2 linked regions of the Spartinivicinus marinus genome follow. The main gene of each other region encodes a partner of the protein of the gene in region 2 in a complex. Links are inferred from orthologs where the notes say so. Each region holds a gene or a part of one and is shown on either strand. Other genes may lie near its edges.

What was found.
Region 1: the proteins of holA (region 2) and dnaX are in contact, whole or in part, in a cryo-EM structure (PDB 8GIZ), measured with the Escherichia coli proteins. The link is inferred for Spartinivicinus marinus from one-to-one orthologs.

Annotation. Positions count from the first base shown.
Region 1 is NZ_JAPJZK010000001.1:5,274,189-5,289,095, reverse strand. What follows is about bases 9,425-12,346. They hold dnaX (DNA polymerase III subunit gamma/tau), read right to left. Parts: upstream 12,042-12,346; coding sequence 9,807-12,041; downstream 9,425-9,806. Other genes in these bases: OQE68_RS23715 (YbaB/EbfC family nucleoid-associated protein), read right to left, coding at 9,440-9,766. In the rest of the region: OQE68_RS23765 (AAA family ATPase), read right to left, coding at 1-661; OQE68_RS23760 (class II glutamine amidotransferase), read right to left, coding at 901-1,689; OQE68_RS23755 (VWA domain-containing protein), read right to left, coding at 1,834-4,173; OQE68_RS23750 (hypothetical protein), read right to left, coding at 4,566-4,946; OQE68_RS23745 (PA2778 family cysteine peptidase), read right to left, coding at 5,137-6,180; OQE68_RS23740 (PA2779 family protein), read right to left, coding at 6,192-6,593; OQE68_RS23735 (YcgN family cysteine cluster protein), read right to left, coding at 6,857-7,300; rnd (ribonuclease D), read right to left, coding at 7,300-8,763; recombination mediator RecR, read right to left, coding at 8,756-9,364; OQE68_RS23705 (hypothetical protein), read left to right, coding at 12,638-13,006; OQE68_RS23700 (LysM peptidoglycan-binding domain-containing protein), read left to right, coding at 13,339-14,187; EamA family transporter RarD, read left to right, coding at 14,641-14,907. UniProt on the Escherichia coli protein: Part of the beta sliding clamp loading complex, which hydrolyzes ATP to load the beta clamp onto primed DNA to form the DNA replication pre-initiation complex.
Region 2 is NZ_JAPJZK010000001.1:1,562,338-1,577,150, reverse strand. Bases 9,636-12,463 are described here. They hold holA (DNA polymerase III subunit delta), read right to left. Parts: upstream 11,640-12,463; coding sequence 10,632-11,639; downstream 9,636-10,631. Other genes in these bases: leuS (leucine--tRNA ligase), read right to left, coding at 12,288-12,463; OQE68_RS07205 (LPS-assembly lipoprotein LptE), read right to left, coding at 11,685-12,260; lipA (lipoyl synthase), read left to right, coding at 9,636-10,553. Outside these bases: OQE68_RS07265 (glutamate-5-semialdehyde dehydrogenase), read left to right, coding at 1-737; rsfS (ribosome silencing factor), read left to right, coding at 796-1,143; 23S rRNA (pseudouridine(1915)-N(3))-methyltransferase RlmH, read left to right, coding at 1,161-1,628; mrdA (penicillin-binding protein 2), read left to right, coding at 1,654-3,528; rod shape-determining protein RodA, read left to right, coding at 3,525-4,685; mltB (lytic murein transglycosylase B), read left to right, coding at 4,974-5,996; OQE68_RS07235 (septal ring lytic transglycosylase RlpA family protein), read left to right, coding at 6,060-6,887; OQE68_RS07230 (D-alanyl-D-alanine carboxypeptidase family protein), read left to right, coding at 7,068-8,234; OQE68_RS07225 (HP0495 family protein), read left to right, coding at 8,576-8,854; lipoyl(octanoyl) transferase LipB, read left to right, coding at 8,868-9,557; more of lipA, read left to right, coding at 9,561-9,635; more of leuS, read right to left, coding at 12,464-14,813. UniProt on the Escherichia coli protein: Part of the beta sliding clamp loading complex, which hydrolyzes ATP to load the beta clamp onto primed DNA to form the DNA replication pre-initiation complex.

The sequences.
Region 1 (14,907 bases), 3.7 Mb from region 2 along the record:
GCTTCTTTTTCAAGCCTGGCACTTCTCTTAACGAGAAAAAGATTTCCATGGCTTCTGTCACCAGTTTTGCCGCAATACCAGGATAGTGAACCTCAACAATCTGGCGCATGGTGGACTGATCAGGGAAGTTAATGTAGTGAAAAAAACAACGCCTTAAAAATGCATCAGGTAATTCTTTTTCATTATTGCTGGTAATGATAATGATAGGCCGGTGTTTTGCTGCAATGCGCTGTTGAGTTTCGTACACATAAAACTCCATTTTATCCAGCTCCAATAATAGGTCATTGGGAAACTCTATATCCGCCTTATCAATTTCATCAATGAGTAACACTGTTGGCTGGTCTGACTCAAAGGCCTGCCATAGCTTACCTTTGACAATGTAATTGCTAATGTCATGTACCCGTTCATCACCCAGCTGAGAGTCTCTTAAACGAGAGACTGCATCATACTCATACAGCCCTTGCTGTGCTTTAGTGGTAGACTTGATATGCCACTGAATCAACGGTAGTTCTAATGACTTAGCCACCTGTTCTGCCAGCATAGTTTTTCCGGTGCCGGGCTCCCCTTTAATCAACAGCGGGCGCTGGAGAGCAATGGCTGCATTCACTGCCATCGTTAACTCATCCGCCGCTACATATTCCTTGGTACTTGAAAATTTCATTGTGTTTATACCAGCTATCTTTTTAATCTAAAGCCTTTTAAGCCTGTCACTTTTCTATCAAGCTACTGTAGCGAATGGTCAGATTGAACGCAATGGCAGTAAAATAGGCCGCCACAAAAACTAATTGATATGGCGTAACAGAACATTCCATATCAGACACTCGCTTTATTTGTAGCAACCTTGCACGAAGAGTATAGAGAGGTAGTTGAAAAGGTCCTGGATTAAGAAAGTGCTGCAAATTATTCTTTTGCTTTAATTGTAGATACCAACTCCCCCAACTGAAATACTGCTAACTCTCCCGGCTCTAAGGTATTCCAGGTTTCATTCGTGGTGAGCGGTTCCGTTGCTATCACAGTAACAACATCATTAGGGGTGGTTTCTTTTTGAAAGTCAATTTTCAGCTCAGCATCCTTTAATATCGCTTCTGCAAAAGGTGCTCGCCGTGTTAACCAAGATAATTTCGTCGAGCAAAATGCATATAGATAATTAGCCTCGCTTAATAATAAATTAAACACACCATATTCATTGAGTTGACAACACAATTGATGAATAGCCTGCCATATAGGCTCTGGCTGCTCAGGCATTACAGGAAACTGTTGTCTTATTTGAGCTAACATCCAACAAAAGGCATGTTCACTATCAGTGGTCCCCACGGGTAAATAAAATGATAAGGGAAGCGCTTGTTTTGCTTTTTTTAGCTGACCATTATGGGCAAAAGTCCACTTTCTTCCCCATAACTCTCGAATAAAAGGATGTGTATTTTCCAAACAAACTCGCCCAGAGTTAGCTTGTCGAATATGACTAATTACAATACAGCTTTTAATAGGATATTGTTTTACCAGCTCTGCTACTGCGGACTGGTAACTTGGCTGGCTATCACGAAACTCCCGAATCGCTTTTCCTTCATATAACACAATGCCCCAACCATCCTTATGGGGACCAGTGCGCCCTCCTCGCTGCATAAGACCAGTAAAACTAAAGCAAATGTCCGTTGGAACATTGGCACTCATACCTAATAATTCGCACATAACCCTAAAAATTCACGTATAACGCCAGTAATTCGCCTATAGCAGCGATGGATAAGTAAACACTTTTACCTACTATACCATGATACACCCCACGCTTTGAGTATAATGAGTAGGAAAGGGAGCTGTTAATAAACGACGGTTGATTTATTCAGGTTTATCTTTTTTTTCATCCGACTCATCTCCACCTGATAAGTCAAAATCTTCATTCAGTAAATCTTCAGGATCTTCGGTAGGAATATCATCTTCATCTAACTGATCCTTGGCTTCAGCTTGCTCCTCATCCATGGTTTCTGGTGGAGCAGGAGGCGGCTCTTCCTCCCCAGCCACTGGTTCACTGGCCGTTAAGTCTTCAAGGTCATCGGCAGGTAGTTCAATTTCCATATCATCATCTTCTGCCATAGGATCTTTTTCTGGTTCTGGTTCTGGTTCTGGTTCTGGTTCCGGCTCTAGCTCATCAGGTTCTTCTAATTCAACTATTGGCTTTTCATCAACCGCAGGCTTTTCTTCATTTTCTTTCCCTTCCTTACCAGACTCAGCCTCCTCATCTTCAAGTTTTTCATCACCGCTCTTTATGAGTTTTTTATAGGCAAAAAATAACCCACCCAACACCAATATATTGCCCAAAGCTATCCCTGCATAAGTAATCCAGCCTAACTCATCTTCTGCTGTTTCAGCCTCCTCCTCTGGCTCTTCTGCAGTGTCCAACTGTTCTTCAGTCTCAGGCGCTTGTTCCGCTTCAGTGCTCGTATCCACTTCTGGCTCTATTTTTTGTTCAGCTTTTTCTGGTTCTGGCTTAGGAGTAACCCCAGCTTCTGCTGTCGCTGTTTGTGTTTCTGGATAATTCAATATAATTGGGGCTGTTTCAATTTTCAGCGACTGACCATCTTTCGCTTGTGCATTAATATTAAAAAAAACCTTGTGTTGACCTTGCTGTAAACGCTCAATGGAAAATCGCCAACTCCGGCCATCTTTATAAAGGGGAACGGGACGAAGCTGTTTTGTGCCATCTGGATAACGCACTTGGGCGACTACTTTCGATGATTTTCTATCAATCGACTGACTACGGGGTTTCACTACCACTAGGTACTTATCTTGACCATCGTCAGTGAGCAGCTCACTCTCAATCTTAAATGGTTGACGTACCGATACGAGCTTCGCATAACGGCGATTAAACGTATTAGCATCAATAACCAGCTCAATCCGGTAATCCCCTAATTCTGGAAATGGCTTAAGCAGGTCAGTAAAGTGCCCCTCTTTGACAGAGTCTTCTCCTTTTACCGGTTGTTCACTGATCAGTTTTGCAGTTTGATATACTCGCCAACTGCCTTGAATAACCTGTAAAAAATCCTGTTTAAGAATCGTTTTGCCTTGTTCCTCAAACCAAAAGTCCAGCTCTACTTCCTGCCCTAAAAATAAGTTACTGGGGATTTCTTTTACTTTTAATTTCAGGTCACTAACAATGGTAACCCGGTTATCAGGGTCAGGTTCTGCTTGTAACAACCACTCACCTTCATACGGCTTTTGTACAGTGACTAAGTCATACTGATCAGTACTATGCCATTTAATATCATCAGTGGTATTGTCTTTGGAATAGCGTGTTTGATCAGGTGACAGTAGTTGGGTAACCGCTTCAGGGCGGGGTTTAAAGACCAGTAAAGTAAATTCTTCAACACTGGAGTCCACCAAGAATTTATTATCTTTTAATGGCACTTGCTCCGCTGGAGCGGTTTGCTCCAAGGCTTTTAAAAACAGTTTGGTTAATGCTTCAGCATCATTGGCTTCTGAAGAAAATCCACCTGTCTCTATGGCCAGAGTATCCATTAACTCTCGATCAGAATTACTGGATAAAGCAATAGTATGAATCGTGTAACCAGCCTGACTGAGTATTGGAATTTGTTCAGTAATAATTCGCTCACGTTCGGCCTTGTTTTTATCTGGGTCTTTTGCAATATCCACCATGCCGTCAGTTAGCAGGATGATATGACGAGGCTGTTTAGCCTGAGTATTACGATCAAATGCAGCTGCATTGAGGGCTTCTCCAATATTAGTAAATAGCCCTGTTGAATTAATTTTCTCTACTTGCTGTCTTGCTTGTTGTCGCCATTGGTCATTAACGTCTGCATAAGGGACCAGTGGTTTGATATGCTGACCAAAATTCCATACTCCCGCCTTACTGCCTTTTGGTAATAATTCAACCATTAACTCTATTGCAGGCACTCGTAAGTTTTGTGGATCATTAATTTTCATACTACCTGAAATATCCACAAGCATGCGTACATCTGCAGCAGCCACTTTAGCGGCAGACGATTGATCAGATTCTTCTGCAAATACAGCATTAACAGCTACAAAGTGAAAGAGTAGTAAGAATAAAAATGGAATAAATGCCCAGCCACCTTGCCTTAGCGTGCAAATGATAAACTTCACAACCTCTAGGCGTGAATTAAATACGCTTGCCAGGATGATAGACCCAGCCCTTTGAGTCATTGCCAGCTCCTTGCAATAGTGACTAATGACCAGTCTGTGCCAACGCTTCAGATTCATAGAGTCTTATACATATCGCCGCTCAAATGAACATCCAAACCTTCAAGGCTTTTATGCCTGTTACAATTTGTTGTATTCAGGCCAGCAGTAAGTAGCTGCTGTATATAACCGATCAGCACAGGAAAATATCTGGTACCACCATTAAGTTATAGCAGTTTTATTGTAAATGGCACGATTAAGCGGATAGTGAGGCTTAAGAGTTAGGCGGTCTCGCTAAAAAGCTTTGGAGAATAAGTGTGAAATAGTAGGGTATTCCTCTTCTGCTCCAGAATACCCTCCCTCCCATATTTCTCAGCTTCTGCGAAAAACAAGAGATAGCGAAATGATTAGATGCCCTAAATCGTTGGGGTAATCCGCTCTTTAGATTGTTGAGGGGTGCTTTTTGTACGTTTTTTCTGCTTAGTTTGTTGTTGACGAGTAGCAGGCTTACGCTTGTCTTGTGCCTCTGTTTTCGATTTAGTTCGCTTGGCTTTAGGAGATGGCAGAATAATGAACAGCCCTAACAGCAAAACAAACATCAGTAGCTCTGCCACAGCAACCACATGCCCTGCTCGGTAGGCTGACTCCGCCCCTTTGGTTAAGGCATCATATAAGGCCACCAGGCCAGCAGGTGCTAAGTAGTCTTGGTTGTTATCAACATACCATGGAGTAAATAAGGCAACTGCCACAATTCCACGTAACAACCCTTTTAGAAAGCGGCTTAATGATCTTGTCATTCGCACCCAGACTAAAAAACAGCCAAAGGCACTCGCTAAATAAATCATCCAACCGTAAAAATAATGATTTGGATCCATACCGATAATAAATTATACAGCTTAGTTTAAGAAAAGTTTGCTCATCATAATCAAAGAGGCCCGTCAGGTCATTATAAACAAATTAAATAATATTTTAGGGGATTAGTTTTGATTACTGTTGGTTAGGCTTACGACTTCGGTCACACTCTACTTTAGGGCATTGCTTAAGCAGCCTTTTTACTGTTAGTGCTTGAATCTCTTGCTGGGTAGCCAGCAGTTGTGAATTCTTAGGTTGTACAGTCAACCCACAGGTTAACGCTTGCTGTGCTGCTTTTTGACAGCCACTCGTCGCCAAGGCATAACCTAGATTATTCCAGCCCACCGTGTGCAGAGGGTGCTCCTTTACCAAAGTCATGAGAGTATCTATCGATTGTTGTCTCTGTTGATTAGCATAATAGATATTGCCTAACCCTAACAAAGCAATGGGTTGATGAGGCCAGGTTTTTAATGCGGCTTGATAGGCCATAATCGCCGCTTTACGCTGACTGACCTGCTCTAGGGATTGCGCAGCCTTAAGGTATGTAAGAGGATTAGCTGTTGCCGGCAGCCTGTCAGGAGGTAATGCAACTAACCCCCAATAGCTGGCCCTACTCCAAGTTTTCCCAAATAAGGCTAATGGCATTTTATAGCGCTTATGTTGTTCTGACCTCAACACTACCTGCTTTTCCGACCATTCAAACCCTACAACGACCGCGTAATGCCACTGTGGATACCAGCTATAACCCAAGTTCAGCATCACTAACACAGGATGCCCTGCGGTAATTTCAGCCAACAACTGTTGTAAAGAACCTTTCATTTCATAAGCCAATAAACCACGCTGACGCGTAGCGGCCACCAGCTCAATCTGAAAACTACCTTGTTTGGCTGGCGTGTAGACCTCATCCACTAAATCATCTGGCACCACTGGCACATCCCAATAGTTCAAAACGGTTGCCAGAGCAGCAGGTCCACAGTGATATTCGGTTTGAGGAAAAAAGGGGACCTGCTCAAGTTCTACTTGATAAAAGCTGTCAGCATCAAAACGATCAGCAGATAACTCATCCATTTGTTTTATAAAATTATTACTGGCACAACCCGTTAATACCAATAAAATAAAAATGCCCAGCAAGTGCCGGGCATAAGAGATGAGCAGTAAGGATCGAAAAAAATTTGCCACTATTTTCTTATTTAATTAATACAGCGTACAAAGGTAAATATATCCGTCGCACACAGCATATCGGTTACAATAAAGACCACTAAAAACAAGACAATCACACCGGCAACGCCACTACCCGCAGGCAGCTCAGTTAATTTTTCATTGAATTGTGCAAGCTCTTCAGGCGTCATTGCATCAATTCGTGATTTCACTTGTTCTTCTGGTACTCCTAGCGCTTGAAGCTTTTCCTTTACTTCGTCCTCTTCAAGCATACTCAACAGGGCTTCTTTATCTACCTGGTGCTGCTCTTCTGCGATGACCTGATCAGTACCTACCATACCCGCTCGCACCATCGTGCTTTGAATTGAGAGCAGTGCTATACAACAAGTTAAAATAAGCGCCACTAAACGACGCCCACCGAATGTCAGTGCCATTATTTTTTTCCTACTTAAGAAGATGAATTCTGCTCAAGTCTAGAAGTAATATTCCCATAGGGTCAAACAGGCTTTGTTATTCCGTGAGAGTCGTCATTACTGAAGTGAGGATTGGGTATACAACAACTTGTTTACAGATAAACCCTACTATTATTGAATAAATATATTATTTACTCTATTTTTTTCGGCACTGGTCTACTTTAAATAGTGTAATTTACATGCTATTTATTTTCTCAACATCACTGCTAGCAACAAGCCATTGATTAGCCTATTGCAATAATATAGTCAGGCCAATCCTCTTCTTTAACCTGATGCTCGGCCACCATTTGCCCGCGTAACGAAATTCCTGCTTGATGCACTGAATCAGGATTGCCACTGACCAATGGATGCCAGACGGGTAAAGGCTCCCCTTCAGCCAATAACCGATAAGCACAACTAGGAGGCAACCAGTCGTATACTTGTGGTTGGGCTGCCCGAACATCCAAACAACCGGGTACCTGCTGTCGTCGATGTTGATAATCCTGACAGCGACAACTTTGATGGTCTAACCAACGACAACTGATTTGAGTATAATAAACCGCTCCATCATCTTCATCTTCCAGTTTATGCAAACAACATAGTCCACAACCATCACACAAGGACTCCCACTCTGTCTGGCTCATTGCCGACAGAGGTTTAGACTGCCAAAAAGGTAATGGCCTAGCCATTACACAGGGTCTCCTTTAGATAAAAACTCTTCAGGTAACTCAATCAGATAATCTTCTTTAGCAGGTGGCATCTGTAGATAAAACCCCTTTTCATCAATTGCTTTCATCACCTGAGTAACATCAGCTCTTGATAGTGATTTTTCTGGAGTCAGCAACAAGTCCAGCACATGTTCTGGCTTACCAAATAATTGCAATAAAGCCTCAGGCACTTCAGATAATTTCGCCTGTTTTGCCACATATAAATACATTTCATCTTTATTAGGGCTTTTATATATAGAAACAATTTGTTTGTTCATAACAGTAATACATTGCTGTTGTTTTGCTAGTTGTCTTAATTCTACCAGTAGCGACTCGCCCAGCAGCTCACGACGCCAAGGTTGTAAGTTTTCAGGCCAGTTAAAATAACCATCGGATAAACCACTTCTGATTAATGCGTCTAGCTGTTTTTTTCTAATTACCAATTCCGGTGGCAGGCTAAGTGTTGTTGCCACCGTTGCTGCTAGCTTTTTAACTTGAGTAATTAACGATTTACTCGATTTTGGCAAAGGCTTAGGCAACCGCTTAGGCCAGCGGTCTGCGGGCTCTGCCGATGACTTAGCGATAATGCCACAAATCGTACGCCCTTCGCGGGCTACCTGATCTTTACGAATCCCACGCACTTTATCCAGTTGCACCAATTTGCGGGGCTTAATTCTGGCAAGCCACCATAACTGATCATCCGTCAAAAAACGATGACGAGGTATATCCCGCTTTCTCACTTCCTTTTCCCGCCAGGCTGCCAGCTTCCGCAAAATAGCCAGCTCGCTACGTCGCAGCTTCCAGGCTAGTTTAACCTGTTGATAAGCCTGCTCTGGTGGTTGCGGATTAGCCGCCTGCTCAATAAGCTGCTGACACTCTTGTTGTAACCAATCAAGCCGTTGCAGCTTATTCAGTTGGCTCACCAGGGGCTGGTACAGTTGCCACAAGTAGTGTACATCTAGTGCAGCATATGTGATTTGCGCGTCTGATAGCGGACGCTGCAACCAGTCTGAGCGTGTTTCATCTTTCGCAAGCTGAATACCCAACAGCTCAGTAACCAGGCGTTGATAGCCCACCGATGGCCCCAATCCTGAAAATGCTGCGGCCAGCTGAGTATCGAACAAGGGCACCGGGAGTGTCCCTGTTAGTTGTTGAAATATTTCCAGGTCCTCACTGCAAGCATGTAGCACTTTGATGACGTGTGAGGCTGCAAGCACCTTAGCTAAAGGTTCGAAATCAGTGACTTGTAATGGATCAATAAAAAATACCTGCTCAGCCGTTGCTAGCTGAATCAGGCCAGGCTTAGCATAAAACGTCTGGCAACGAAAAAACTCAGTATCCAACGCTAAATGAGACTGCTCTAACCAGGCAAATGCATGTTGGGCTAAGGCCTCATTGGTCGTAATCCAAAGAGGAGAAATGGTTGAGTGGAATCTATCAGTCATTGACTAGCCAGGGCTTACGTCCAGCTAATGCATGAGCCAACGTTCCACCATCAACATATTCCAGTTCACCACCCAGCGGAATCCCATGCGCAATTCTTGATATGCTAACCGGTAGTCCCTGAAGCTGGTCAGCAATATAATGAGCGGTGGTCTCTCCCTCTACAGTAGGGTTAGTGGCTAAGATCAACTCTTCAACCTGGTCTTGCTTTACCCGTTGAATCAACTGATCCAAGCCCAGCTGCTCCGGACCAATCCCTTCAAGTGGAGACAAGTGTCCCATCAGCACAAAATATAAACCGCTAAACCCCCCTGCTTGCTCAATAGCCAATACATCAGCAGGAGTTTCAACGACACAGATAGTTTCTCGCTGCCGACGACTACTGCTACAAATGGGACAAAGAGTTGTCTCACATAAGGTTCGGCATTGCTGGCAATTGCCTACCTGATTGGCTGCCTGCTGCAAGCTATAGGATAGTTGCAATGCGCCATGCCGATCACGCTCTAATAAATGCAATGCCATCCGTTGAGCTGACTTGGGGCCTACCCCGGGTAAACAGCGAAATGCAGCGATTAATTCAGAAATTAAAGGACTAAAAGACATAGGTGTGCTGTAACTGTCGACTAATGCACGAGAGGGGCACCACAAGTGTGTGTTACCCCCTAACTCATTGACGGCTTAAAATGGAAACTTAAAACCTTCAGGTAATTTCATACCACCTGTTAGGTTGGCCATTTTATCTTGATTATTTTTTTCTACTTTACGTACTGCATCATTAACCGCCGCTGCAATTAAATCTTCGAGCATTTCTTTATCTTCTTGCAGCAAGCTAGGATCAATACTCACTCGCTTAACATCATGGCGGCCTGTCATCACAATGCTAACCAACCCTGCACCAGACTCACCCGTCACCTCAGCATTAGCCAGTTCTTCTTGCACTTTTTGCATTTGCTCTTGCATCTGCTGGGCTTGTTTCATTAGGTTGCCCATACCACCTTTAAACATATAAAAACCTCATGTAAGTCAATCTCAATACCAGTAATGCTTAAGAGTCGATAGGCATTACTGAGTTTTCGACGATTGTAGCAGAAAAGTGCTGCATTAATGCCTGCACATTTGGGTCGCTAATAATACTTTGTTCTGCGGCAGTTTGTCGCTCCTGACGCTTCCGGGCACGATAAGCCGCTGGCGTTTCCGCTTTAGTTGCTACCACTTGATCAAGTGAAACTTGAATTTCAGTGGCAAAATAATGCGATAGCGCCTGGCTCACCCGCTGAATCTGACTGTCATTCAGTAATACAGTATGTTCTTTGGCAATGCGGAAATACCAACGTCCAGCAGTTATTTCGACCAGCTCCATTTGCTGGGCAATGGCATTGGCTGCACCACTGATTGACAGTTGAGAGTATAACTGTGGCCAGTCTGTCGGCTGTACGGTGTCCAAAGTAAATGTTTTTGCTACCTCTTCTTTAAGCATAGTCGCCGAGGGAGCAGGTTCAGCCATTTCTGTAGTCGATAGTGGTGTTCCAGTAGGAGCCACTGTTACAGTTAAGTCCGCAGCATGCTCCCTTTCATCCACAATGGCCTGCTTAAGTGCAGAGGTATTCGCTACTGGTATATCTACTGTATTTGCGGCAACCCCTGGCACTGGTTGTTTAGGATTTTTGATAGCTGCTGGAGTAGCACTTGTCACTGGCGGCTCTACAACAGATGATGATTGCTGATATGCACTGGCTGTGGAGTATTCGTAGTCTGGCACCATCGCTTCAGAATACTGCTGATAAGCTTCTAATTCAGCCACCGACTCATTGACTGTTGCCACCGGGTTCAAGGCCCTTGATGGTTGAGCTGTCACTTGCTGGCTAGGAGGCTCGGCAACAACTGGGTCATGTGCAGCAGGCACTGGTACTTGTACAGCACTAGCAGACGCATCTTCTATTGAATTGCTTGGTGTTGAGTCTTCTGCCGGTTGAGAAATGGTTGATTCAGTGTGTGTAGGAGATGTCTCTAACGGCTGTGGCTCAGTGGACTGCTCAGGCTGAGTAGTCGCTTCAACATGGCTTGCACTGCTTGAAGTATTGGTGGTTGAAACATTGCTGGTTTGATTCGGCTGAGAGCCAAGATCATGAGGTTTATCTGTAGTAGATAAGGCCTCATTACCAGGTAGTGGCTGAGTAGGTGGTATTACCGGCCCCTGCTGAGGGCGAAAAGCCAGCATCCGCAACAACACCATTTCAAACCCTGAGCGCGGGTCTGGCGCAATCGCTAAATCCTGTCGCCCCTGCAAGCCTATCTGATAAAATAGTTGCACATCTTCTGCCGTCATGGCTGTTGCGAGTGCCAAAACCTGCTGCTGATCCCCCTGACTGTTATCGACAGCATCCGGTACCATTTGCGCTAACGCAACCCGGTGGAGTACCGACAGCATATCTGCAAGTACGCTGGCGTAGTCAGGAGCAAATTCTGCTAAGTGTGCAACGGCGGCTAATACTGCAACAGGTTGTTGACTGGCTAATGCTGCTACCACTCGATAGACCTGCCGCTGATCAATCGTACCTAACATGGCAGCGACTTTATCTTCTGTCACCTGGCCATTACCAAAAGCGATGGCTTGATCCGTCAAGCTTAGTGCATCTCGCATACTGCCATCCGCAGCTCGACCTATTTGCCACAGCGCTGTTGACTCATAACCCACCTGTTCAGCCTCCAGTACTGTTGTCAGGTAGTCGACTATCCGCTCTGGTGGCATATTTTTTAGGCCAAACTGTAAACACCGAGACAAAATCGTGATTGGTAATTTTTGTGGGTCAGTCGTTGCTAGCAAAAATTTTACATGGGGCGGTGGTTCTTCAAGCGTTTTAAGCAATGCATTAAAGCTGTGGGCCGACAGCATATGTACCTCGTCAATCAGGTACACTTTAAAACGACCACGGGTCGGGGCATACTGCACATTATCCAGCAGTTCGCGGGTATCTTCCACTTTGGTTCGGGATGCCGCATCTACTTCCAATAGGTCAACAAAACGTCCCTGATCGATTTCCTGACAAGCAGAGCATTGGCCACAAGGCTCCGAGCTAATACCCGTTTCACAGTTCAAACATTTGGCTAAAATACGAGCAATGGTAGTTTTTCCTACCCCTCGCGTGCCAGTAAACAAATAGGCATGGTGTAACCGGCCATGATCCAGTGCATTAATTAATGCCTGGAGTACATGATTTTGTCCAACCATTGCTTTAAATGTTTTTGGCCGCCACTTTCTGGCCAATACCTGATAGCTCATTTAGCTGCCTGAAGTCGCTGATTGATGAGATGTTGCATACTACTTTACTACCGCAACAGATAAAACTTCTCAGTATATCAAACTTTGCTTTTACGCCTAAAATTTTACTAAGGGACGTGCACCTGTAGGATAATAGGGAGAACCTAATTATTAAGTCATTTCTATTATCAGATATCAGACGAAAGGATACTTGAGTTGCAAGATTGATACTGCTTTAATAGCCTCACAATATTGACTACTGGTGCTATTTTTATACATCAAGTTTGACTATATTGAGCTCTGGGTAAATAGCCATTGGCTAACATAAAAATATAGGCATAACGCCTTAATCAAGAGACAAAAAGCTTTAAGACATAAGCAGTACTCAGTGACTCTTAACAGAAAAATGTAGACGTTAACTTATTACCAACTGAATCGACATACATCAAGAATAGGACTGACGTCCTTGCCAACCTGCTAACCTAAGCAAGGTGGATTCCGGTGACGGAGATGTGGCCACGGCCCAATTGAGATGCAATCGTGCATCAAGGCTAGGCAACTAAATAGGCTCTCTCAAACCAAACGTCAGTTCTCTGTTTAAGTAGCAGGAGAACACGATGATCAATCAACACCTCTTTCAGCACAATAGCGCAAGTGCCTTTGCTCCCTTGCCCAAACCTGCTGATATTACCTCTCAACAGGAACTTGCTGAGTTCGCTGGTCATGTTGAGCATCAACAATATCACTGTCTGCTCTATTATTGGGCCAGCCAGCTGTGGATTAAGCAACCAAAGCGTCATAGCAAGCCATTATGGGTAGTGTATGTTGAATACCGTGACCATACCCGTAGCTGTCGCTATCAACCTTTTTACTTTGCCAGCTTACCCTTAGCTCGCCAGTTTATCCGCCAGCAAGTTACCCATTGTGAGCTACCCAATATTTCATCGAAAGCCACCCGAGAATTTCCTATTAAACGTACACATTAAAAACCTCTTACTGAAGCAAGCAAAACCTGAAAGAAACCCAACTCAATGGGTTTCTTTAAAATGCAATGGATTTGTTTAATAGGTATACCAGCCGTTTGGAGTATGCTTTTTACCCTACAACCGCTGTTTTTCAAGCTAAAGATCACATCAACTAGCACTTCGCCCAGTTAACCAGTTTTAGAAATAAGGTCTATGCTTAACAGTAAATTCAGCACTGCTAATCCAATTCAGGTCAATTAAATAATGATGTAAAAGAATCAATGGACCGCAAACAAATAAATACAACAGCAGTGGACTGATGTATTGCTGAGATAACCAGGGAGGACATTGACATGTTAACGCACACGGTAGTAGCAGGTGATACCTTAGGGCGAATTGCTAAGCAATATTACGGTGATGCCATGCGCTATCCAGAAATCGCCAAAGCTAACAAATTAGATGACATTAATCGCCTAGAAATCGGTCAACAATTGATTATACCTGATGTAGAGCAAACACAACCAGTCAAGCAACAGCCAGTAAAAAATGCAGTGGATACCGAAGAAGCAGAGACTGATAGTCTCGTTAGCTTGTCACAACTAGAAAAGATTCTCCCCCGCACTAAAGCAGAAACTTTGTCTCATTACTGTTCTGCAATTAATCGCTGTCTTCATAAATATCAAATCAATACACCACTGAGAATTGCCCACTTTATTGCCCAAATTGCCCATGAAAGTGGTGGGTTACGCTATGTCAGTGAAAACTTAAATTACAGTAAAGACGCGTTAATACAGGTGTTTGGTAAATATTTCCCCAACGACAATCTGGCTAGCCAGTATGCCCGAAACCCTGAAAAAATAGCCAACCGAGTTTATGCTAATCGCATGGGAAATGGCAATGAAAACAGTGGTGATGGCTGGCGTTTTCGTGGTCGCGGCTTTATCCAGCTGACGGGTAAATCAAACTATCAAGCTTATAAAAAAGACAGTGGTGTCGATGTAGTTAGTATGCCTGATGAGGTTGCGCAAAATCCTACTGTTGTCGTAGATGCTGCTGGATGGTACTGGAATAGAAACAACTTAAATCGCTATGCTGATCAAGACGACATTCGTACCATTACTCGTCGTATTAACGGTGGTTTAAATGGCCTGGATGACCGCCAGCATTACCTCACCCAGGCAAAGCAAGTGCTAGGCAGTTAAACGCGGTATTGTAACAAGTTGCTTTCCTCCCCCCCATGCAGTCACAAGCTGCATGGGTATACGCTAAATTCCACTTGCCTAACTCACTCATTCGCCTTAGGATAGGCCCCCTCTTCTTTTCTTATCCTGAATCTACATTCAGCAAAAATTAAATACATTGGACCTGAGCAAAACAAGGCCTGAGGTATAAGGCTTAAGAACAAATAGTGTTTGAGTCTGCCAGGGTAGCAGACAAGTTTAGTAATGAGTGATCACTCACAATCTATTCTTACCCAAACAGTGGAAAGAGAGTAGTCGCTTACCTTTTTCTCTGTACACCACTGGCTTTCATTTTTAGTTCATCACAAGTTAACAAGACACGGTGGATTCAAGACACTACAGGCATTCAAGGCACCACTGATTGTAGTTCGGGATGCCGAATTTTTGGCATTTTCAGTAAACGAGGTTGTATTTGTGACTGCCATTGATAATCAACGAATGGGGGTAATATCTGCCCTTATTGCTTTCTTTATTTGGGGTACTGCTCCCCTCTATTTTAAGTGGGTAGCAGACGTTCCTGCTCCGGAAGTACTGGTGCACCGAGTGATCTGGTCGGTGATTTTATTGCTGCCACTACTCTGCTTCACTGGGCAACTACGCAGTGCTTTCTCTTTATTAAAAAACAGACGACAGTTCAGCGGCTTGTTATTATCCTCCACATTAGCGGCCCTAAACTGGCTG
Region 2 (14,813 bases):
CTTCCGGTAGTGTGCAGGTAGTTGAAACTGTTGACCGTGCGATAGTGGGTGAAATGATCACCATGCCTGAATATGTTGATGTTATCGTACCCCGTGGCGGTAAAGGGTTGATAGCGCGAATTAGTAGTGATGCCTCCGTTCCAGTGATAAAACACCTGGATGGGGTTTGTCATGTTTATATAGATAGTGAAGCAGACCCAGAAAAAGCAATTTCAATAGCAATTAATGCGAAAACTCGCCGTTATGGTGTTTGTAATGCAATGGAAACATTGTTAATAAATGAACAGCAAGCAACAAGCTTGTTGCCAAAACTAGCAGATATGTATCTTGCCAAAGGGGTTGAGCTAAGAGGCTGTGATCGCGCCTTGTCAATAGTAGCTGGTATGAACCCTGCTAGTGAAGAAGACTGGTATACCGAATACCTCGCGCCAACATTATCAGTGAAAGTAGTGGCTGATATGGCGGAAGCTATTGAGCATATTAATCACTATGGCTCCCATCATACGGATGCCATCGTGACAGAAAATTATACAAAAGCGAGAGCTTTTTTAACCGAGGTTGATTCTAGCTCCGTCATGGTTAATGCCTCAACTGGTTTTGCTGATGGCTTTGAATATGGCCTTGGCGCTGAAATTGGTATTTCTACAGATAAGATTCATGCGAGAGGGCCTGTAGGTCTTGAGGGCTTAACCTCGCAAAAATATGTGGTGCTGGGGGATGGGCACATTCGTCAGTAACACTTGCCAGCTTAGCTGGCGTTATGTTTGGTAAAGAAAGAGGACTAACAAAACCTATATGTATTCTGAACAACTTAAGCAGCTTGTTGTTGATACCCTTGAAGATATGAAAGGGAATGACATAACTTGCCTCGATGTGAAAGGTATGACCAGCGTTACCGATCATATGATTATTGTCAGTGGAACCTCCAACCGCCATATCAAATCCCTTGCTGATTCAGTGATTGAAAAAGCCAAAGAGAATGGTGTTCGCCCATTAGGTGTTGAAGGACAGGATTCTGCTGAGTGGGTGCTGGTCGACTTGGGTGATGTTGTAACTCATATTATGTTGCCTGCTACTCGTCAATTTTATGACCTGGAGCGGCTATGGGAAACCTCTACTGCTAGCTTAGAGCATCAGCACTAGTAAAAAGGTTTTCTGATATGCGAGTTCGCTTAATTGCTGTGGGCACTAAAATGCCTGCATGGGTTGTTGCTGGTTATAATGAGTATGCCAAGCGACTGCCTTCTGATTGTAAGCTGGAAAGTTGTGAAATTCCTTTAGCAAAACGTACCAAAGGCAGCGACTTGAAGCGGGCTCAAAAAAAAGAGGGGGAGCAGATGCTCTCCGCTATTGCCTCAAGTGACAGAGTGATAGCGTTAGATCTTACTGGTAAGCCCTGGTCTACAGAGCAGCTTGCTGACCAGTTGTCTGGTTGGCGGTTAGATGGACGTAATGTGTCTTTATTAGTGGGTGGGCCGGAAGGTCTGGCGCCAGAGTGTTTAGCTAGAGCTGAACAAAAGTGGTGCCTTTCTCCTTTAACGCTTCCTCATCCGCTGGTTCGAGTATTGGTAGCTGAACAGCTGTATCGTGCTTGGAGTATTCTCCAGAACCACCCTTATCACCGTTAAGCAAAGCAAGTATTAGTGATGAGCAATGAATGACCGGGATACTCTGAAGGACCATAGGCGAGAAGTTAAAATCTTTAAAAACCGGATTGTTCTTGCTGCATTTTGTCTGGTGCTATTAACCGGGCTACTACTATCAAGATTATTTGTTCTACAAGTTGTTCAATATAAAGAGTTATCAACTAAGTCAGATGAAAATCGGATTCATTTAAAGCCAATCCCACCAACCCGAGGCTTGATCTACGACACTCATGGCATATTGCTGGCGGATAATAAGCCAAGCTTTAACCTGTCTTTAATTAAAGAGCGCATCAAAGATTTAGATGCTACGGTGCGTGACCTGGCTACACTAATAAACATTTCAGAAGAAGAAATTCAGGGTTTTTATAAACGCTTACGTAAAAGGCGTGCTCCCTATGAGCCAGTGCCACTAAAGCATGGTTTAACAGAAGAAGAAATAGCCATTATCTCTGTGAATGAACAGCGTTTCACTGGTGTTGAGATCGAAGCCCAGCTGGTTCGCTTTTATCCACAAGCAGAACCTTTTGCTCATGCAGTTGGTTATGTAGGAAAAATTAATGAAAGAGAGTTAAAGCAGCTTGATCCTCAAAAATATAGCGGAATGCGTTCAATTGGAAAAATCGGTGTTGAACGTTTTTATGAAGAGGATCTGCTTGGTCAGGTGGGCTATCAGGAAGTTGAAACAAACGCTAGAGGCCGTGTATTAAGAGTTTTAAACCAGCAGGATCCCCAGCCAGGGGTTAATTTAACTCTGTATTTAGATAGCTATTTACAACAAGTTTCGTATGAGGCGTTGGCTGGTAAGCGTGGAGCTATTGTAGCAATTGAGCCTAAAACAGGTGGGATACTCGCTATGGTTAGTCAGCCCGCTTACGACCCTAATTTATTTGTTTCTGGTATTCCTTATAAAACGTATAGTGCTTTAAGAGACCACCCAGATCGTCCTTTATATAATCGTGCATCGTTAGGAGAATATCCTCCAGCTTCAACTATAAAGCCAATGCTGGCACTAGCTGCTTTAGACTTGGGTGTAAGGGAACCCAGCTATAAAATTTTTGATCCTGGTTACTATAAACTGCCCAATAAGCCTCGTTTATACCGAAACTGGAAGCGAGGAGGTCATGGCTGGGTGAATTTGGAGCGAGCAGTTTATGTATCTAATGATACTTATTTTTATGACTTAGCTTTAAATATGGGGATTGATGATTTACATGATTATTTAACTAAGTTTGGTTTAGGTATACGTACAGCAATGGATGTTGCTGAGCAGCGGCCGGGGTTGATACCGTCTCGTGAGTGGAAAGAGGGTGTTAAAGGAGTGCCTTGGTTCCCTGGAGAAACCTTAATTAGTGGAATTGGCCAAGGCTATATGCTATCCACACCACTACAACTAGCAACGGCAACAGCTGTGATAGCTAATAGAGGTAAGTGGATTCAACCCAAACTACTTAAGTCCGCTTCTGGAGAAATAAAACGAGAGTTACCTACCGCTCCAAAATCAATAGAGGTGTCTAACCCAGCTTACTGGGATTTCGTTAATGAGTCCATGCGTAAAGTAGTTCATGATCCCCGTGGTACTGCTAATTACCGAATAGGCAAAGACTTACAATACACCATGGCAGGAAAAACAGGGACAGCACAAGTGGTTGGGATTAAACAAAATGAGCGTTATGATGCGAAAAAACTAAAAAAAATCCACCATGATCACGGTTTATTTATAGCATTTGCACCGATTGAAAATCCACAAATAGCGATAGCGGTTATTGTCGAAAATGGAGGCGGGGGAAGTTCTGCTGCAGCACCTGTTGCTCGTAAAGTGCTAGATGCTTATTTGTTACCCAAGTTGGCAGAGCAGCGATTAGCGGTGAGTAAGCCTGAATGAGTCCAGAATATGTAAGACAACTGTCCTCTGTTACCCATGGGCAGCTAAGCAAGCCTCCGGGGTTTTGGTTTAAGCTCCACCTTGATCCAATTTTACTGGGTGCTCTGTTATTGTTAACAGCGGGGGGCTTATTCATTTTATTTAGTGCCAGTGGTCAAAGCGAATCTATTATGACCAGGCAATCGATTTATCTTGCTATTGGTTTTGTGGTGATGGCTTTGTTTGCCCAAGTGCCCCCTCGTATTTTTTGTCGCTGGGCTCCTTGGGTATACCTAATCGGCTTAGCACTGCTTGTTGCAGTACTGTTGTTTGGCACAGGTGCAAAAGGTGCTCAGCGCTGGATTGCCGTACCGGGTATGTCCAGTGTGCGGTTCCAGCCTTCTGAAATTATGAAGCTGGTCATGCCAATTGTGGTTGCTTGGTTTCTATCAAAACATATCGTTCCTCCTTCATTTAGAGCTGTTATAGGTACATTGCTGTTGGTAGCCATTCCAGTAGGCTTAATTGCGAAGCAGCCAGACCTGGGAACATCGTTGTTAGTAGCAGCGGCAGGTTTTTTTGTGTTGCTACTCGCAGGCTTGCGCTGGCGCTTTATTTTTGGAGCTGTAATGCTTGCTGTACCTGCTGTTTATGTGATGTGGCATTTTGTCATGCGAGAGTATCAAAAGCAGCGAGTGTTAACTTTTTTAGAGCCTGAAAAAGATCCCTGGGGAGCTGGTTGGAACATTATTCAGTCAAAAGTAGCCATCGGCTCAGGTGGAATACATGGAAAAGGCTGGTTAGCAGGTACCCAATCGCATCTTGATTTTCTCCCTGAGAGCCACACAGACTTTATTATTGCTGTATTAGCGGAAGAGTTTGGGCTAATTGGCGTTGTGCTATTGTTGTGTATTTATGCTGTTATTATTACACGTGGACTTATTATTTCTGCTAAAGCACAAACACTGTTTGGCAAACTGTTAGCAGGTAGTGTGACTCTCACTTTTTTTGTATACATTTTCGTAAATATTGGGATGGTTAGCGGATTGCTGCCAGTGGTTGGTGTACCATTACCATTAGTGAGTAGGGGGGGGACCTCAATAGTTACTCTGATGGCAGGTTTTGGTATTTTAATGTCAATTCACACTCATCGAACACTGCTAGGCCGGACCACATAGTGCTTATTAAGCACTAGAAATAAATTGCTAGTACTAGAATAAAATAGTAAATCGCGTCTCCTAAACTATAAGGCAGTTAAAGTAACAAGTTTGCTTATACAGTTTACAGTTATAGCCTAACAAGCAAGTATTGTTGTTTGAAAATAGTTATTTAAACATAGCTGCTTGAAAAAGGTTGTTTAAAAAATAAACCAGCTGAGCTTTTTGTTGTTTTTGCTGTCATAAGAAACAGTATTTTTCAGTTGAGCTATCAGCTTAGTTCTTACAAGATTGATTGAGTTGAGTGGTATGGTTTTGGTAAAAAAAGCAATTTTAATGGTTACTCTTCCCCTTTTATCATTAGGGGCAATGGCTAAGCAGACAACATCCACTGCTTTTGATAAGCAAGTGGTTGAACACTTTGTTGCTGAAATGGAAGCTAAACACCAGTTCAGCCGAAACACACTGGAAACCTTGTTTGCCAAGGTTGAAAGAAAGCAGTCAATACTCGATGCAATGAGTCGCCCAGCAGAAAAAACCAAAACCTGGGGTGAGTATCGAGAAATCTTTTTAACCAATAAACGAATTAAAGGTGGTGTGGAGTTCTGGCAAAAGAACCAGCAGGCACTAACTAGAGCTGAGCAACAATATGGTATTCCAGCAGAGATTATTGTAGCGATTATTGGCGTAGAAACTTTTTATGGTCGTCAGTCAGGCCGTTTCAGGGTAATGGATGCATTATCAACACTGGGTTTTGAGCACCCGAAGCGAGGGCCGTTTTTTCGCAAGGAGCTTGTAAATTTTTTACTGATGAGTCGTGAACAAGGCATAGATCCTTTAGCACTCAAAGGTTCTTATGCTGGAGCCATGGGTTATCCGCAATTTATTCCCAGCAGTTTTAGAAAGTTTGCAATTGATTTTAACAATGATAAGAAAGTTGATATTTGGAAAAACTCTACAGACGCGATTGGTAGTGTAGCTAATTACTTTAAATCTCATGGCTGGGAAACAGGTAAACCTGTACTGGCAACGGCAAAAGTATCAGGGAAAAGCTACCGGCAAGCATTACAACCAAAACTAGAGCCACAAAAAACAATAAGTCAGATTAAGTCTCTGGGCTGGGAGTTTGCCACACCTGTTGTAGATAAAACAAAAGCAAGAGCTATAGAGTTAACTGGAAAACAAGGTGTAGAGCATTGGGTAACACTACCCAACTTCTATGTTATAACTCGATATAACCACAGTACATTATATGCAATGGCTGTTTACCAATTAGGGCAAGCAATTAAAACTGAGCGATTAGCGTTAAATCAATCAAACTCTAAAGGGTGAGTTATACTTAAAACTGTAGTGGTTTTTTGTTGATAACTGACTTTAAGCAAGGTAAATGGCGGCATGTTTAACTTGAAAAAAAACTCTTGGTTTTTTTCTGTACTGAGTATTTTTGTCTTATGGCTGGCAGGCTGTACTTTTAATCCTTCTATTGAAAAGGATGGAGCACCTAAAGGCGACTTTGATGCTGCGAGGGTTCCTGATGCAGTACCTCGCCCACATTATGGAAAAACTAAGAGCCGCCCTTATAAAGTGCTTGGAGTGACTTATAACCCGTTAAAGTCAGCTACTGGTTATACAGCTGAAGGCGTAGCATCTTGGTATGGCACTAAATTCCATGGTAAAAAAACGGCTTTAGGTGAGACATACAATATGTATGGTATGTCAGCTGCCCACCGTACGTTGCCACTGCCCTCCTATGCTAAAGTAACTAACCTGGATAATGGTAAATCAGTTGTTGTGAGGGTAAATGATAGAGGGCCTTTTGTTAAAGATCGCTTGATAGACTTGTCTTATGCTGCTGCCAAGAAGCTGGACTACCAAAAGAATGGTACGGCCAGAGTTAAAGTTGAGGGCATTGTTCCACCACAGTATCAAGCCAAAAAAACCACCCAAACGGCGCCGGCAAAAAGCTTATTGAATGACTATACCAAAAATAAAAGGATGTATTTGCAGGTAGCTGCGTTTAGTCAGCTAGAGTCAGCTCAGGCATTAAAGCAACGTTTGCATACCTTAACTAAGCTACCGGTTACGGTATTATACGCCCCTTCTGCTGCTCACCCTTTACATAGAGTTCGAATTGGCCCAATCTCAGATGCTGAACAGCTTGAGCAATTAAGATTAAGGATTGCTAATGCCAAGTTGGGAAGCCCGCATGTAGTGCTCGAATAGATTTTAATTTGTATGCTATCACTAAGGACGATATGATGAGTAAACAGAAATTTACCATACTTTCTAACTAGGCTATTGTAAGCATTATTTCTTATTAACGGGCCTGAATGGTTTTTATTGGGGACATTAAGTCAGCGAGCTTGATTTTCGCTTATTATGAAATACTTCAAATTTTTTTCAGTGAAACTTACTTCTTTTGTTTTACTTATTAGTTTGCTAGGTGCTAACCAAGCACTGGCTGTAATTCCTTCGCCGCCCAAACTAGCAGCAAAAAGTTATCTGTTAATCGATGCAGATACTGGCGAAGTGTTGGTGGAAGAAAATGCTGATGAAAAGCTACCACCTGCCAGTTTAACTAAAATGATGACAGCTTATATAGCTGAGGCAGAAATTGCTTCAGGTAACTTGCAGTTAAATGAAACTGTTACAGTTAGTGAAAAAGCTTGGCAGATGAAAGGCTCCTTGATGTTTATTGAGGTAGGGGAGCAAGTCTCAATCGAAAACCTGCTAAAAGGAATTATTATTGTATCTGGTAATGATGCCAGTGTAGCAATGGCAGAGCATATTGCAGGTAGTGAAGAGTCGTTTGCGGATGTAATGAATGCTACTGCGGCCAAACTGGGGATGGCTAATACCCATTTTGTTAATGCAACTGGCTGGCCAGCAGAGAATCACTATACGACAGCAAGAGACCTAGCCAAGCTGGCAAAAGCTATTGTTTACGACTACCCAGAGCGGTATGGTGTTTATTCTGAAAAGTATTTTCAGTATGGGGTTGATAAACGTACAGGAAAGCCTTTAAAGCGCCAAGCCAACCGTAATGCACTATTATGGCGAGACTCAGCAGTTGATGGGCTGAAAACTGGTTATACCAAAGAGGCTGGTTACTGTCTGGTTACTTCGGCTAAAAAAGAAAATCAGCGGCTTATTTCAGTGGTAATGGGAACCAAAAGCTCAAAAGCACGGGCAGCAGAAAGTCAAAAGCTGCTGACGTATGGGTTCCGCTTTTTTGAAAATGTAAAAGTTAAGTCAGCAGGGGCTTCACTAGAAAAAGTCTCTGTCTGGAAAGGTGATGCCAATCGTGTATCAGTCGGTGTTGCTGAAGATTTAGTGGTGACAATCCCAAGAGGGGAGTCGAAAGCGCTAAAGGCTGAAATGGAAGTTAACGCTGTAATTGAAGCACCACTTGAACAAGGTCAGCCACTTGGGGCAGTAAAGATTTCTTTAAATGACCAGCTTATCAGAGAAGTGCCTTTAGTTGCTTTGGAGTCAGTAGCAGAGGCTGGTTTTTTCAAGAAACTGTGGGATCAACTACGACTGTTTTTTTTCCAGCTATTCACGGATTAGCCCTTCCTCCTCCTTGCCCAGGCCCTCTTAATGAGGGCCTGTTTCGTATATGGCCATACTAAAGTTAACTCAAATCAGTTTCTTGCTTTGCTTTAGTGATGAGTGCTTGTGCTTTAGGTAAAAAAATTTACAATAGGAAACAAAGTTTATTATTGTGAATAAAAAGCTTCTTAAGTAAGCACTAACGCTGGCTAATAAGATTTCTTGACTGGCTAGACGGATGTATAATAGGCAGATTATCTGCACTAACTAATAGCCTTAGCGGGACAATAGTTTGAAGAAACCCTTGTCCGCTAACTTTTACGACAGTCTCATAGCGAGAGAGCATTGCTGGTTGATATATGACTGAACAAGATAAAAGTCAGACACCTCCTAAAATAGAGTTTCCATGCGATTACCCAATTAAAGTAATGGGTGTAGCAACTACTGACTTTGAGCAGTTTGTTATTGATGTTATGAAAAAACATGACCCTAGTTTCAGTGGCAAAGCAGCCATTCGTGATAGTCGCAAGGGTAAATACCAGGCTGTTAATGTCACGATTACTGCGACTGGGGAAGACCAGCTAAAAGCTATATTTGAAGAGCTAAAAGCCAGTGGTCGCGTGGCGATGGTGCTATAGACAAGAGGCATTTATGAAAGCACCAGCAGATCAGCCGCTTATTTTTCGCTATCTCAGTCAGCAGTCATACTCTGATGTGTTTCAACTGATGAAACAGTTTACAGAGAGTAGGCAGCCTGAAACAGCTGATGAAGTTTGGTTGCTAGAGCATGACCCCGTTTTTACTCAGGGTCAGGCTGGTAAAACAGAGCATGTGCTACTGCCAGGAAATATCCCTGTTGTTCAGGCCGATCGTGGTGGTCAAGTGACTTATCATGGTCCAGGCCAGTTGCTAGGTTATCTACTACTGAACTTAAAACGGCTGGGCTGTGGGGTGAGAGAGTTAGTTACACTAATTGAGCAAACATTAATTGATACATTGGCTCAGTTTAATCTTGAGGCTGCTGCCAAGCCTGATGCACCTGGTGTTTATGTTAATGGTGCGAAAATAGCTTCTCTGGGTCTGAGGGTAAGACGAGGCTGTTCATATCATGGCTTTGCCTTAAATGTGAATATGGATTTAGAGCCATTTGCTCGTATTAATCCTTGTGGTTATGCAGGTATGAAAATGGCTGATATGGCAGGGTTGTTAACCAGGCCAAAGCTCACCCTTGGTGAGGTGAGTGCTATTATCCAGCAAGGCCTGCAACAACGGCTGGGGTACACAAGGGTGGTGACTCATGGTAGTACTGCTCAAACTGAAACAAATACAGATTGGGATTAGCAAATGACAGATATGCAACCAATGCCGCCTGCTAAGAAAAAGCCAGTACGTGTTGAGCGTGGAGTAAAGTTACGTGGTGCTGAAAAAGTTGCCCGTATACCTGTAAAAGTAATCCCAACTGAAAAAGAAAACATGCCTCGTAAGCCAGATTGGCTGCGAGTCAGAATGCCAATTTCACCTGAAGTAGACCGTATTAAAAAGTTGCTGCGCAAACACAAGCTGCATACGGTGTGTGAAGAAGCTTCTTGCCCAAACTTAGGTGAGTGCTTTGGTGGTGGTACAGCAACCTTCATGATCATGGGGGACATTTGTACCCGCCGCTGTCCTTTCTGTGATGTGGCTCATGGCCGTCCGAACCAGCTGGATGCAAGTGAACCTGCTCATCTTGCTGCTGCTATTGCTGACCTGGGTTTAAAGTATGTGGTAATTACTTCTGTAGATCGTGATGATCTGCGTGATGGTGGGGCCCAGCATTTTGCTGATTGTATCCGTGAAGCCAGAGCAAGAAGCCCGAAGCTGGAAATTGAAGTTTTAGTACCAGATTTTCGTGGCAGAATGGAAGTAGCCTTGGATATTTTAGGTGAAACACCACCAGACGTGTTTAACCATAACCTTGAATCTGTACCAAGTCTGTATCGGAAAATTCGCCCTGGCTCTGATTATCACTGGTCACTGGATCTATTAAAGCGCTACAAAGAGCGGGTACCCCATGTGCCAACCAAATCAGGCATTATGCTGGGGTTGGGAGAAACTAAAGAAGAAGTAATTGAAGTGATGCATGATATGCGTGAGCATAAGATTGAAATGATCACGTTAGGCCAATATTTACAGCCTAGTCGTCATCATTTGCCTGTGGATCGCTTTGTTCATCCAGATGAGTTTGCAGAGTTGGCAGAAATTGCTAAGTCATTAGGCTTTGATAAAGTGGCCAGCGGTGCTCTAGTTCGCTCTTCTTATCATGCTGACCTGCAAGCCAAAGAGGATATGATTATCTAAGGGCGTTTTAAATTACAAAAAAAGCCCTCAAAATAAAACGTTTTCGAGGGCTTTTTTATTTTTAACTTTGTGATCTTTTTATATCTGAGCACCTGCCAGCTTTAACGTCAGTTGAGTTAATTCATCCCAGACATTTTCTTTGATTAGCCCTTTAATTGCCGTATCAATCTCAGCCGCATGTTGCAGCATTGACCGGAAGTCTTTTTCTCTATGGCGTCGAGCAGCTTGTTGAATGAGAGGCTTGCGTTTTGGCCAAATTTTTAATTGTTTACAAACTTGGTCAACTGAGTTTCCTTGATGTACTAAGTAACTAAACTCTGATAGGTTGCGAACCTCTCTAGTGAGAGCCCATAAAATAAGCGTGGTTTCTGAGGCTTCAGCTTTCAACCCTGAAATAATTCTTAGGCAGTGCCTTATATCACCCTGTAATGCTGCATCAACCAGCCCAAATACATCATAACGTGCGCTATCTGAAACAGAGTCAGTAATATGAGTCGCTGTGACTTTACCATCAATAGCCAGCAGCTTAAGCTTCTCTATTTCCTGGGAAGCAGCTAGTAAGTTTCCTTCAATACGATCTGTCAGTAGCTCAATCGCTTCTGGGGAGGCTGAGAGGCCTGCTTGTTGAAATCGCTGCTTCAGCCAGTTTGGTAAACGACTGGGCTCAACTGGCCAAATAGGTAAGAAAATACCTAGTTGGTCGAGCTTTTTAAACCATTTACTGCGTTGAATAGCGCCATCTAGTTTTGGAGTGATAACTAATAAAATATTGTCAGGGGAGGGGTTCTGACAGTAGGCTTCAAGTGCTTTATTGCCTTTTTCACCAGGTTTTCCATTAGGGATTCTCAACTCTATCAGTTTTCGATCAGCAAATAATGATAGCGCATTGGCTGACTCAAGTAGCAGGTCCCAGTCAAAGCTAGTTTCAGCATGAAATAATTCTCTCTCAGTAAAGCCCTGATTGCGGGCAGCTGCACGAACCTGGTCAACGGCTTCTATTTGCTGTAAAGGCTCGTCGCTGGCTATTAAGTAAATAGGTTTAAGGGGTTTTAAATGGGAGGGTAATTGATCAATACGAATTTTCATGGCGGGACTGTAGGCCTGATATATTACCAGGCCAAAAAGGTTAATTTATAAAGGCTGCTTTTTTTTCTCTTCTGCTAGTTTTTTTGCCTCGGCTTCTGCTTCTGCATTTTCTATATCAGTGTTGCTAAGTGCGGCTAAGCGTAGCTGAATTTGACGGATAATATCTTTATCCAATTCTTCTGTAATAAGTCGTTCTTCACTTGCTGAAGCAGCTGCATTATTAGGCTCATGAAGAAATACTCGCTCTGCTTGTGCTTTGAATGGGCCAATAATTACCAGTCCAGAGCGATTTTCCAGTTGGTATTTATTGGTTAATCTTACCCGGTATTCTGCGGCTTGAGCATTTCCAGAAAAACTGGCTACTTTTCTTTCTTGCTCATTGCTAAGCACTTTAAGTGTATAAGGCGCTTGGTCAGACACGCTGATATTATTAGCTTCCAGGCTATGGACGAGCTTGCGACTAAACTGACTGTAATTATCAGGGGTAGTTACTTTTAAGGTGGATAGTAGTGGTGCTACTTCAACTAAGCCTCGTAGTTGAAAGCCGCAGCCCGTCATTAAAGTGGCTGCCATCACTGTTATTAATGCTTTCCCTAACAGGTTGTTCAGGGTAATCCGCATAGCTTACTCCTAAATAAACAGGTCGGCTTAGCCGACCACAATATTGACCAGTTTGTTTGGAACAACAATCACTTTGCGTACAGTTTTATCCGTAATAAATTTTTGCACGTTTTCACTTGTTAAGGCCGTTTGCTCAACACTGGATTTATCAGCATCAGCAGCAACCTCAATTTTGGCTCTGACTTTACCATTGACTTGAACTACGTACTGTAGAGTGGTACGAGTTAATGCACTTTCATCAACTGAAGGCCAAGTGGCATCAACTACTGCTCCTTGATGGCCTAGTGTTTGCCATAAATTGTGCGCAATATGAGGTGTAATTGGCGCTAAGGTTAATACCATGGTTTCAAGGGCTTCTTGGGCAACTGCACGACCTTGAGGGGAACTATCCTCAAATTTTGCTAATGCATTAACCAGCTCCATGACCCTGGCAATAGCGGTATTGAAAGTTAATCGGTTAGCAAAGTCATTGGTAATATCGCGTATGGTTTCATGGGTTTTCCGGCGTAAATCTTTTTGCGAGTCACTTAGCTCAGCAGGATTTACCTTGTCAGCTGGGCCTCGGCTTGCATGTTCATAAACCTGTTTCCAGGCACGTTTTAGAAAACGGTGAGCCCCTTCTACACCAGCATCTGACCATTCTAATGATTGCTCAGGTGGAGCAGCAAACATAGTAAACAAGCGGACAGTATCAGCACCAAACTTGCTGATAATTACCTGTGGGTCGATGCCATTATTTTTTGACTTCGACATTTTGCTCATACCGTCATAATGAACTGGCTGGCCATCGACCTTATGCGTTGCTTTAATCAGACGCCCTTTGTCATCAAGTTCAACTTCAACATCTTGTGGTGAAATCCAGATTTTGCCGCCTTTGTCATCACGGTAATAGGTTTCAGCCAGTACCATGCCTTGGCACAACAGACGCTTGAATGGCTCATCACTGCTAACTAAGCCCTCATCACGCAGCAGTTTGTGGAAAAAGCGTGCATATAATAAGTGCAGAACTGCGTGCTCAACACCTCCAATATACTGGTCGACAGGCAGCCAATGGTTGGCCTTGTCTTTGTCTAGCATGCCATCGTTAAATTTGGCACTACAGTAGCGGGCGTAATACCAGGATGACTCCATAAAGGTATCAAAGGTATCGGTTTCACGAGTAGCAGCTTCACCTGTTGCTGGGTCAGTGGTTTTAGCCCACTCAGGATTACTTTTAATAGGTGACTGCACGCCATCTAAGGTGACATCAGTAGGCAATTCGACGGGTAGTTGCTCTAGAGGGACTGGGACAGCTTCGCCATTGTTGCGGTGAACCATAGGGATAGGTGTACCCCAGTAGCGTTGACGAGAAACACCCCAGTCTCTTAGGCGGTAATTAACCTGCTTGCTGCCTTTGCCTGCTTCAATTAGAAAGTTGGCAATGGCTTCAAATGCCTGCTCGAAATTCAGGCCATCAAATTGATCTGAGTTGATTAAAACCCCCTTCTCAGTAAAGGCGGCTTTGCTCAGGTCACACTCAGAATCGTCAGTTTCGGGCTTAATGACTTGCTTAATGGTTAAGCCATATTTAGTGGCAAACTCCCAGTCTCGCTGGTCGTGGCCTGGCACAGCCATTACTGCACCTGAGCCGTAGTCCATCAAGACGAAGTTGGCTACCCAAACGGCAACCGGTTCGCCAGTAATAGGGTGAATAGCGGTTAAGCCTGTATCTATCCCTTTTTTCTCTATAGTGGCCATATCAGCTTCGGCCACTGTGTTTTGTTTACACTTTTGAATGAAACTGGCCAATTCAGGATTATTTTTTGCTGCCGCTAAAGCGATGGGGTGTTCTGCTGCAAGGCCTACATAGGTAACACCCATCACGGTGTCAGGGCGAGTGGTATAAATTGAAAAATCGGCTGGGGCATCTGCAACTGGGGCTGCCAGTTGAAACTGCATTTCTACTCCTTCAGAGCGGCCAATCCAGTTTTTCTGCATGGTTTTGACTTGCTCTGGCCAGTCAGGTAGTTGCTCTAAATCGGCCAATAATTCATCCGCATAATCAGTGATTTTGACAAACCATTGGGGAATTTCTTTTCGCTCAATTAAAGCACCTGAGCGCCAGCCACGACCATCAATAACCTGCTCATTGGCCAGCACAGTTTGATCTACAGGGTCCCAGTTGACGGTAGCCATTTTTTTGTACACCAACCCTTTTTCAAAAAGGCGGGTAAAAAACCATTGTTCCCATTTGTAGTAGTCTGGTTGGCAAGTAGCTAATTCACGAGACCAATCGTAACCAAAACCTAAGCTTTTTAGCTGATCTCGCATGTAGGCAATATTTTCTTCCGTCCATTTGGCGGGGGCGACTTTATGTTGAATTGCTGCATTTTCCGCTGGTAGGCCAAATGCGTCCCAGCCCATCGGTTGCAGTACATTTTTACCCTGCATCCGTTGAAATCGGCTGATCACATCACCAATGGTGTAGTTACGAACATGTCCCATATGTAGCCGTCCACTGGGATAGGGAAACATGGAGAGGCAGTAAAATTTTTCTTTGCTGGAATCTTCGGT